DNA from 3 places in the Yaniella soli genome. Region 2 is predicted to be linked to each of the others. Evidence: predicted binding sites of a transcription regulator. Region 2 holds the regulator's gene; each other region holds the start of a gene.
What was found. Region 2 encodes HrcA, which represses chaperone genes, less so after heat shock. Its sites were predicted from a motif close to TTNGCACTCGNNNNNNNCGAGTGCNAA; they were not measured.
Positions count from the first base shown of each region.

Region 1 (3,281 bases), on a different contig from region 2:
TGGCAGCGCTGACTGCAACTGAACAGCACATGCTGGAGTTCGAGAAACGCTCCTGGCACTATGCTGGAGCAAAAGATCGGGATATTTCCGATACTTTTGGTCTAACACCAACGCGGTATTATCAGAAACTTGCTCGTCTGATCACTACCGAGCGCGCCTATGCTTATAACCCCATGCTGATTGATCGTTTACTCAACTCACGTTCCACCGTGCAGCGGACAGAAGGTGTTGCATAGTGAGCCACAACTCCACTGAAGAGCAGCAGTACCCACGGGATCGCTTTGACGACGTTGAACCGTATTCAACGCAACAGGGAGCTCATCGTAAAGAATTCGCCGCGCCCAAAGGGGCCGGGCAGCTCAACGCCATCATCATTGCCGGTGGTGTCGCCCTGGCCATCGGGGTCGGCTCTTTCCTCTGGTTGCAACCGAGCGACCCGCTGAATCAAGCGGGTTCGGCCTCGGAGGAAACTGCTAGCGAGCAGGTTGAAGATGAGCCACAGGACGTCGACGACACCAATGAGCTTGAGGCCATCGAAGAACCAGAGCCAACTGAGGCGCCCGAAACCGTTGACCTGGATCAGCCTGACGAGGCGGAAGAGACGGCCCAGCCCGATGTCGAGGAAGCTGAGGAGCCCGAGACTGCTGACGAGGTTGATTACGAGGAGCCAATCGGTGTCTACAACGCGTCGACAATTCAAGGGTATGCGTCTTCGGTGGCCCAAGAATTGGGCGGCGCCGGATTTAATGTGCCCGTGGCGGACAACTGGACCGGTTCGATACCGTCCACAACCACCGTGTATTTCTCTACGAACGAGGCAACGGCCATTGCTGTCGCTGAAGAACTTGGTGCTACAGCAGTATATGAGCCGTCAGTCGACGGGGTGCTCGTTGTCTTAACAGAGAACTAACAATTCTTTAGCCACTTGCACTCAAGTGCCCCGAGTGCTAAAACTAGTGTTAGCACTCTCTGGACGCGACTGCCAAAGTCGGTTCGGAGAGCTTACCTCACCATAAGATGAAATCTTTGTACCGCCACCCGGTTAGGTGCACTGGTTTGCCGTCGCGGGCACTTTGGTGCAGGTGTGGAATCTACTCGTCCCGAAAGGACCGTGCAGTATATGGCGAAGACCATTGCATATGACGAAGAAGCACGCCGCGGCCTCGAAACGGGTTTGAACACCCTGGCCGAGGCAGTCAAAGTTACCTTGGGCCCACGCGGGCGCAATGTGGTACTCGAGAAACAGTGGGGCGCTCCGACCATCACTAACGATGGTGTGTCGATCGCTCGTGAAATCGATCTAGAGGATGCATACGAAAAAATCGGTGCCGAGCTCGTCAAAGAAGTTGCCAAGCGCACTGACGACGTAGCCGGTGACGGTACCACCACCGCAACCGTGTTGGCTCAGGCGCTCGTGTCTGAAGGCCTGCGCAACGTTGCCGCTGGTGCAGACCCAATCGCAATTCGTCGTGGTATCGACAAGGCCGTCACTGCAGTCACCGATGCACTGCAGTCACAGGCTCGTGAAGTCGAGACCAAAGAACAGATTGCAAACACCGCCGCCATTTCAGCCGGCGATAGCGAAATCGGTCGTTTGATCGCTGAAGCTCTGGACAAGGTCGGTAAAGAAGGCGTCGTCTCCGTTGAGGAGTCCAACACCTTCGGCCTGGATCTGGAACTGACCGAAGGTATGCGCTTCGACAAGGGCTATATCTCCGGCTACTTCGCCACCGACGGCGAACGCCAGGAAGCTGTCCTCGAAGATCCATACATCCTGATCGCCAACTCCAAGATCTCCAACCCACGTGACATGGTGGGCATCCTGGAAAAGGTCATGCAGTCCAGCAAACCATTGCTGATCATCGCTGAAGATCTTGAAGGCGAAGCCCTGGCAACGTTGGTTGTCAACAAGATCCGTGGCACCTTCAAGTCGGTGGCTGTCAAAGCCCCAGGCTTCGGCGACCGTCGTAAAGCTATGCTCAACGACATTGCCATCCTGACCGGTGGGCAGGTCATCTCGGAAGAGGTCGGCCTCAACCTGGAAAACGCCACCCTGGACATGCTGGGTACCGCACGCAAGGTTGTCGTAACCAAGGATGAAACCACCATCGTTGAAGGTGCAGGCGACTCCGAGCAGATCGCAGGTCGTGTGACCCAGATTCGTTCTGAAATCGAAACCACCGATTCAGACTACGACCGTGAGAAACTGCAAGAACGCTTGGCCAAACTGGCCGGCGGTGTTGCGGTCATTCGTTCCGGTGCAGCAACCGAAGTTGAGCTGAAAGAACGTAAAGCTCGCATCGAAGACGCTGTCCGCAACGCCAAGGCGGCCGTTGAAGAAGGCATTGTTGCCGGTGGTGGTGTCGCACTGATCGCGGCCGCCCAGGAGGCTTTCGACAACCTCAAGCTAGAAGGTGACGAAGCCACAGGTGCCAAGATCGTCAAGATCGGTGTTGAAGCTCCGCTGAAACAGATCGCACAGAACGCTGGCCTCGAACCAGGCGTCGTTGTTGACCGCGTCAAGAAACTTCCTGCAGAAGAAGGTCTCAACGCTGCAACCGGCGAATACGTGAACCTGCTGGAAGCCGGTATCAACGACCCCGTCAAGGTTACTCGTTCCGCACTGGAAAACGCTGCATCGATTGCCGGTTTGTTCTTGACCACCGAAGCAGTCATCGCAGACAAGCCAGAACCAGTGGATCCTGCAGCTGCCGCTGGCGGCGGAATGGACCCAATGGGTGGCATGGGTGGCATGATGTAACACTGCTTGCCTAAGCTGCTTTCAAAGATCACAGTATCTTGGTTTTGCCCCGGTCATACGTGACCGGGGCAAAACCGTTAAACGCTGCGTGTGTTGTCCAGGGGCATGATCACCGGGATAGAATAGCCCCGAAGGAAAGGAAACCCACGTGAGCACATTTCTTCGCGCCGCTCGAAATATCACGGTCACCGCCGCAGCCCTTGGTGCAGCCGGCGTCTGGTATCGCAAACGTGCCGAACGACAAATGTCCTTACGTGCACAAACTGTATTGGTGACCGGTGCCGGTTCCGGTATTGGACGACTGTTGGCCATCGGTGCAGCGAAACGTCTGGCGGCGCACGTGGTCATATGGGATATCAACGAAGACTCTGCTCGAGCGGTGGCCGACGAGATACTTGCTCTCGGTGTGGACGCTTCTTACGATGTCGTGGACCTTGCCTCGAATGATTCAGTGGATCGTGCGGGCCAGGCGGTGCGAGATCGCATCGGCGGCATCGATTTTCTCATCAATAATGCCGGC
Region 1 covers NZ_BAAGSP010000027.1:15,982-19,262, reverse strand. Annotated here, with positions in the region: gene ACYVJT_RS12455 (DUF3263 domain-containing protein) at 1-236, shown strand, start outside; gene ACYVJT_RS12450 (LytR C-terminal domain-containing protein) at 236-910, shown strand; gene groL (chaperonin GroEL) at 1,121-2,761, shown strand; gene ACYVJT_RS12440 (SDR family oxidoreductase) at 2,910-3,281, shown strand, end outside.
Region 1: a site for HrcA is predicted at 960-986, ahead of groL (chaperonin GroEL). Genes of this name have one in related genera too.

Region 2 (3,281 bases):
GATTGGTGCGGTTCGCGTCAAATTCTGCTATTCGTGTACAGTTACGAAATCGATCATGTGTTCAACTCGACCCAGCAGTGTTGATTCCAGATCGACGAAACTGTTGACTCGCGACAGGATCTTCTTCCAACCTAGTCCGATGTCTTCGGCAGTTTGATTCGGGAGACCCAAGCGGGCCAACATGCCGGTTTTCCAGTCCTCCCCACGGGGAATTTTGGGCCAGGCTTGAATCCCGATGAGTTCCGGTTTCACAGCCTGCCATATGTCCACGTAGGGATGGCCAACAATCAATACGTTGTCTTGTGCCCCCGAAACACGCATCGCCTCGGTTGCAATGTGGTCCTCTTTGGAACCGCTGACTAAATGGTCAAGTAACACGGCGAGACGGCGTTTTGGGCTGGGTTTGAATGAGGTGATGGCACCGGCCAGGTCGTCAATACCATGGAGGGGCTCGACTACGATGCCCTCGACGCGAAGATCATCGCCCCAAATCTTTTCCACCAACTCTGCATCGTGCACGCCTTCGACCCAGATGCGTGAAGCTTTGGCCACTTGAGCTCGTTGTGCCCCGACGGCGCGAGAGCCCGAGGCGGTCCGTGTCTGTTGAGGTTTTGTCCGTTGTGCCGGCGGAAGTAATTCAATCGGCTGACCGTCAATGGTAAATCCGAAACCCAGTGGAAAAGACCGTGTCGCACCCCGGCGTCCCTCGAGCACCACGAGATGGACCCCACCTGACTTTTCGATACGCGTGACGGCTCCAGTGAAGCCGGTATCAGCGTCTTCGATGACCAGACCTCGTGCAGCGGCTACCTTCTTCGGAGTCGAAACCGGTTTATGGTTCGAGAGATTGCCCGGTCCCCACTGGTCCCAATTCATCGTGGTGGTGCCTTTCTGTTTGCTAATCATTCGAGGTTATCAAAGCACGATCAGTCATCAGCGAAGAACTCACCCTAGAAACTGTCGCGACTGAGAACTTCCAGTTACGATTAGCACTATGCTGGCGACAGTGCTAACTTTTTTGAAGGAGGGAACATGACTGACCACCCACGTCGAATGCAGGTCTTACAAGCAATTGTGGAAGACTATGTTGCCTCCCGCGAGCCTGTCGGCTCAAAAGCCCTGGTAGAGCGTCATAGCCTGGGCGTTTCGTCTGCGACAGTGCGCAACGACATGGCTGACCTCGAAGATGAAGGCCTCATCGCTGCACCACATACGTCTTCAGGGCGTATCCCCACTGATAAAGGTTATCGGTATTTCGTCGATCGCATTTCCGAAGTTCGACCGCTTTCAGTCGCCGAACGTCGCGCCGTTCGTACGTTGCTGGATAACTCAGATGACATGGACGACATCATGGCGGGTACCGTTCAGGTGTTGTCACAGTTAACTCGTCAAGTCGCCGTCATCCAGTATCCGCAATTGGATTCGTCGGTGATCCGGCGTGTCGAGTTTGTGCTGCTATCAGAACAACGGCTGCTGGCCGTGATGATTCTCTCCACCGGACGCGTCGATCAGCGCGTGGTCTATTTGAACGAGCCCATCGACCAGCCGGCGCTTGATGTGCTGGCTCAGGTCTTCATGACCTACTTGGACAACGTCAGTCCGTATTACTTGCAGCACGCGCTAACGGAGATCGAAGCGGTGATCGCGCCCGAACACCAGGGACTGGCGGCGTCATTAGGTAATGCATTGCAACTCTTAGCCGAAGCAGGGTATCAAGACCGTATCCTGTTAGCCGGCACCGCGAACCTGGCCCGCTCTCCGCAGGACTTTAGTCACTCCATCGGCCCGATTTTAGAAGCACTCGAAGAACAGGTTGTGTTATTGAAATTGTTGACCGAAATGGAACAAGATGCTCACGGCTTGTCTGTGCGTATCGGAGATGAAAACTTTGGCTCGTTAGGGGACACCTCGGTGGTGGCCGCCGGCTACGGACCGGGCGATGCCGCAAAGATCGGCGTCGTTGGACCAACTCGGATGGACTACCCTTCGACCATGTCTGCGGTCCGGGCGATAGCTCGGTATCTTTCCCGGATTTTGCCCCGATAGACGTTTGCCAAGATAATAGATTTTTGACCAAAACACGGTTTCAGACGCGCAGCGCTTGAACTGAAAGGAACACGACCAGCAAGTGGCACAAGATTACTATCAGGTCCTGGGTGTTGAACGTGACGCCACAGCACAAGAGATCAAAAAGGCCTATCGCAAAAAAGCGCGGCAACTCCATCCGGATCACAACCCCTCTGACGACGCTGCAGAAGAATTTAAAGCTGTGACCCACGCGTACGAGGTGCTGTCAGATAGCGAAAAACGTCAAAATTATGACACCACAGGCCACGAAGATGGCCGTCGTGCAGGCTTTGGCGGTGCCGGCGGTGGATTCGGCGGGTTCTCTGATATCTTCGAAACCTTCTTTGGCGGCGGAGGCGCCGGTGGACCGATGTCTCGTGCACGGCGAGGCCAAGATGCGCTCATAGCGACACATATCGATCTTGAAGAAGCAGTGTTTGGGGCAGAGAAAACCATCGAGGTCGAAACCGCCGTGCGGTGTGACCGCTGTGATGGCTCCGCGATGGAACCCGGCACGCACCCCGAGACCTGCTCTACCTGTCGTGGCGCCGGACAGATTTCAAGCCCTGTCGACTCAATTCTCGGTCGGATGATGACCACCGAAGCATGCCCCACCTGTCGCGGATTTGGCGACGTCATCTCAGATCCATGTGGACAGTGTTCGGGTCAGGGTCGTATTCGCGAACGGGTTTCCTTCACTGTCAAAATTCCCGCCGGCGTACGCGATGGAACTCGCATTCAGCTTGCCGGCCGTGGTGAAGCCGGTGTAGCGGGTGGACCAAACGGCGACCTGTACTTAGAAATCCGAGTCCGTGAGCACGATGTATTCACCCGCCAAGGTGACAATCTCCACGCAACCATGAGCGTGCCGATGACCGCAGCGGCACTCGGGACGAAAATCAAAGTCGACACATTCGACGGTGAGGAATCTTTCACTGTTGACCCAGGGACCCAATCAGGTCATGTCATCACCTTGAAGAACCTGGGTGCCTCACGCTTACAGAGTAGCGGTCGCGGTGACATGAAGATCACACTGAATGTTTCCACCCCCACCAAGCTCAATGATGAACAGCGCGAACTGATGTCCAAGTTGGCCGAGCTACGCGCCGAAGATGTGGCAAACGGTGAAATCGAATCCCAGGGTTTCTTCTCTCGTTTGAAAACCGGATTCGACAACATGTTTAACCACGACGAATCGTGACCAACCCGCTGTT
Region 2 covers NZ_BAAGSP010000020.1:43,464-46,744, forward strand. Annotated here, with positions in the region: gene ACYVJT_RS10915 (DUF3097 domain-containing protein) at 28-876, opposite strand; gene hrcA (heat-inducible transcriptional repressor HrcA) at 1,033-2,046, shown strand; gene dnaJ (molecular chaperone DnaJ) at 2,129-3,268, shown strand; gene ACYVJT_RS10930 (16S rRNA (uracil(1498)-N(3))-methyltransferase) at 3,265-3,281, shown strand, end outside.

Region 3 (3,281 bases), on a different contig from region 2:
CTGGGCTTCACCGGCACCATCAACGATAGTTGTGACTTCCTTGGTGACCGTCACACGACGTGCCGAACCGAGAACTTCGGTGCCAACCTGATCCAGTTTCATACCGAGGTCTTCAGAAACAACCTGCGCACCGGTCAACGTCGCAATATCTTGCAACATAGCCTTGCGGCGGTCACCGAAGCCCGGGGCTTTGACAGCAACAGCATTGAGCGTGCCACGCAGTTTGTTCACGACCAGGGTGGACAGGGCTTCACCCTCAACATCTTCAGCGATGATGAACAGTGGTTTCTTTTCCTGCAAGACGGTTTCCAGCAGCGGCAAGAAGTCCTGCACATTGGAGATCTTGGACTGGGTCAGCAGAATGTATGGATCGTCCAATACGGCTTCTTGACGCTCGGCGTCAGTCACCATGTATGGCGACAGGTAGCCCTTGTCGAATTCCATACCTTCGGTGATTTCCAGTTCGGTATCGGTGGTCGAGGATTCTTCCACCGTGATGACGCCATTGACGCCCACTGTGTCGAATGCCTTGGCCAGCAGTTCACCGATCTCATCTTCGCCCGAGGAAATGGCAGCAACGTGGGATACGTTGTCACCAGATACCTCAACGGCGTTTTCCAACAGGCGCTGCTGCAGTACTTCTACCGCAGCCTCAACGCCCTTGCGAACTTCGCCCGGGGCTGCACCGGCTGCAACCAAACGCATACCTTCGTTGACCAGGGCCTGGGCAAGAATGGTTGCGGTGGTTGTACCGTCACCGGCGATATCCTGAGTTTTGGTGGCAACTTCTTTTGCCAGCTGTGCGCCCATGTTTTCGTATGGGTCTTCCAGCTCGACGTCGCGAGCAATGGTCACGCCGTCGTTGGTAATGGTGGGGGCGCCCCATGCTTTATCGAGAACGACGTTACGGCCTTTCGGGCCAAGGGTTACCTTGACGGTATCGGCCAACTTGTCGACACCGGCTTGTAGCGCGCGACGGGCTTCGTCGTTGAAAATTAGCTGTTTAGCCAACTGTGCTCCTTAGTGATCGTTTCGAAAAATGTTTCTGAAAACTCAGACTTATTTTTCGATGACGGCAAGCACGTCACGAGCGGACAGCACGAGGTATTCCTCACCGGCGTATTTGACTTCGGTGCCGCCGTATTTGGAGAACAGCACGACGTCGCCTTCGGAAACGTCAACGGCGACGCGTTCGCCGTTGTCTGCCACGCGGCCCGGGCCGACAGCTACGACTTTTCCTTCTTGTGGTTTTTCCTGAGCGGTATCAGGGATGACCAGACCGGAAGCAGTGGTCTGCTCGGCGGCCAGTGGTTCTACTACGATGCGGTCCTCAAGAGGCTTGATGGAGACAGCCATGAATCTCTCCTACTACAGTAAAAGGTATATATTCTTCATTTGCCGGGTAAGCCACCCGTCGTCGCGGGTGCCGGATGGCTGGAACCTAAAGGCTTTAGCACTCACGCGGTGCGTGTGCTAATCCCAACTGTATTACCCCGTTAGCACTTGGTCAAATAGAGTGCTAAATTCTCGAGCCTTAATTATTTACATAAACAATTTATATACTTTAGTTATGACTCCCGAGACTCCAACACCCCCCACACGACGTCTCAGATACCGCGAGCGCAAACAATCCCCACGCGTTCGATGAACGACCATTAGCCAATCAAATCGTTGCTTCCTCCTCCAGATTTGCCCGCGCTGTGACCCAAGTGTCGGGCATTCCCATTTCTCCGCTGTCGATGCGTGTACTGGGCTATATCGACCGCAATGGACCACAACGCATTTCCTTGATGGCATCAGTTGAGTCCATCTCTCAGCCCGCTATGACATCGGCCGTCAACCGCTTGGCAGACGATGAACTCGTGATACGCAGGCCAGATCCGCTGGATGCACGCGCTCAACTGGTAGATCTCACCGACCGCGGACACGACATGCTTGCCGAGTACCGTGGCCACATGGCTGAGGTACTCCAGCCCCGACTGGATGCTTTAGCTGCGGATGACTATGCAACCGTGGAGCGCGCGGTCGCAATTTTCGAAACCCTAACCAATGATCTGACAGGATTGCCTAACGTTCGAAAGAAGTTGATCTGATATGTCCAGTGCTGCCACCGGACAATTCTTCAAACAGCCCGCCAGCGTGTGGGCTATTACCTTTGCCACCGCCGCTTCGTTCGTCGGCATCGGGCTGGTTTCTCCCATCCTGCCGACGATCGCCACCGAATTAGATGCCTCAGCATTTGAATCCATGCTGTTGTTTAGCTCGTATCTCTTCGTCATAGCGTGCATGATGTTCTTCGCCGGGGTCATTTCGACGCGCATCGGTATTAAAGCCACACTGGTCACCGGGCTCGTGATCATCGTGCTCTTCGCGAGCCTGGCCGGGCTTTAGGACACGATTGGCCTGCGTGCAGGCTGGGGTTTTGGCAACGCACTGTTTGTGACCATGGCATTGGCCGTCATTGTCGGAGCCGCGCACGGCCGTTCGACACATGCCATCGTCCTGTATGAGGCTGCACTGGGCTTGGGTATGGCACTGGGCCCACTGGTGGGTGGCACACTCGGGACAATCTCGTGGCGGACACCTTTTCTCGGCACAGCGATCATGATGGCGATAGCCGCCACCACGGTGGCACTGTTCGTCAAACCCTTACCAAAACCGAAACCCGTGCCGCTCACAGCGGGCTTCGCTGCCCTGCGTCACCGTCCACTGTTGTTATGGTCGTCGGCTTCACTGTTATATAACTTCACGATCATCTGTATGTTGGCATATGCACCGCACGCACTGACCGGTGCGGCCGCCGCATCCGGTGCGGACTACACTTCGCTGACCTTAGGGCTCGTCTTTTTCGGTTGGGGTACAGCGCTTGCCGTCTGCTCGCTGGCACTGCCGGGGCCGATGATCAGATACTTCGGTCTAGTGCCGGCCATCCTTATTGCACTGGCACTGATGGCCGCCATGATGACGGTGTTGGCGCTGAACACTCACAGTATGGTCATGGTCATGACCGGCATCATCATCTTGGGTGGTTTGCAGGGCATGTCCAACACGATGTTTACCGAAGCAGCGCTCAATGCGACCGATGTACCGCGCAATATAGCCTCATCCGCATTTTCGGGCTTTCGATTCTTCGGTGGCGCAATGTTCCCGCTCGTCTCAGCACCGCTGATTACCCTGTGGGGCGCGCCCGGACCGTTTTGGGGCAGCCTCATCGTCCTGACCGCAGCACTGGTCATCGTGGCCACTGGCTTCCGAGTATTGCCAAACTCACCGCTACAGCG
Region 3 covers NZ_BAAGSP010000016.1:8,899-12,179, forward strand. Annotated here, with positions in the region: gene groL (chaperonin GroEL) at 1-1,011, opposite strand, end outside; gene groES (co-chaperone GroES) at 1,060-1,356, opposite strand; gene ACYVJT_RS09465 (MarR family winged helix-turn-helix transcriptional regulator) at 1,701-2,093, shown strand; partial or broken gene ACYVJT_RS09470 (MFS transporter) at 2,095-3,281, shown strand, end outside.
Region 3: a site for HrcA is predicted at 1,497-1,523, ahead of groES (co-chaperone GroES). Genes of this name have one in related genera too.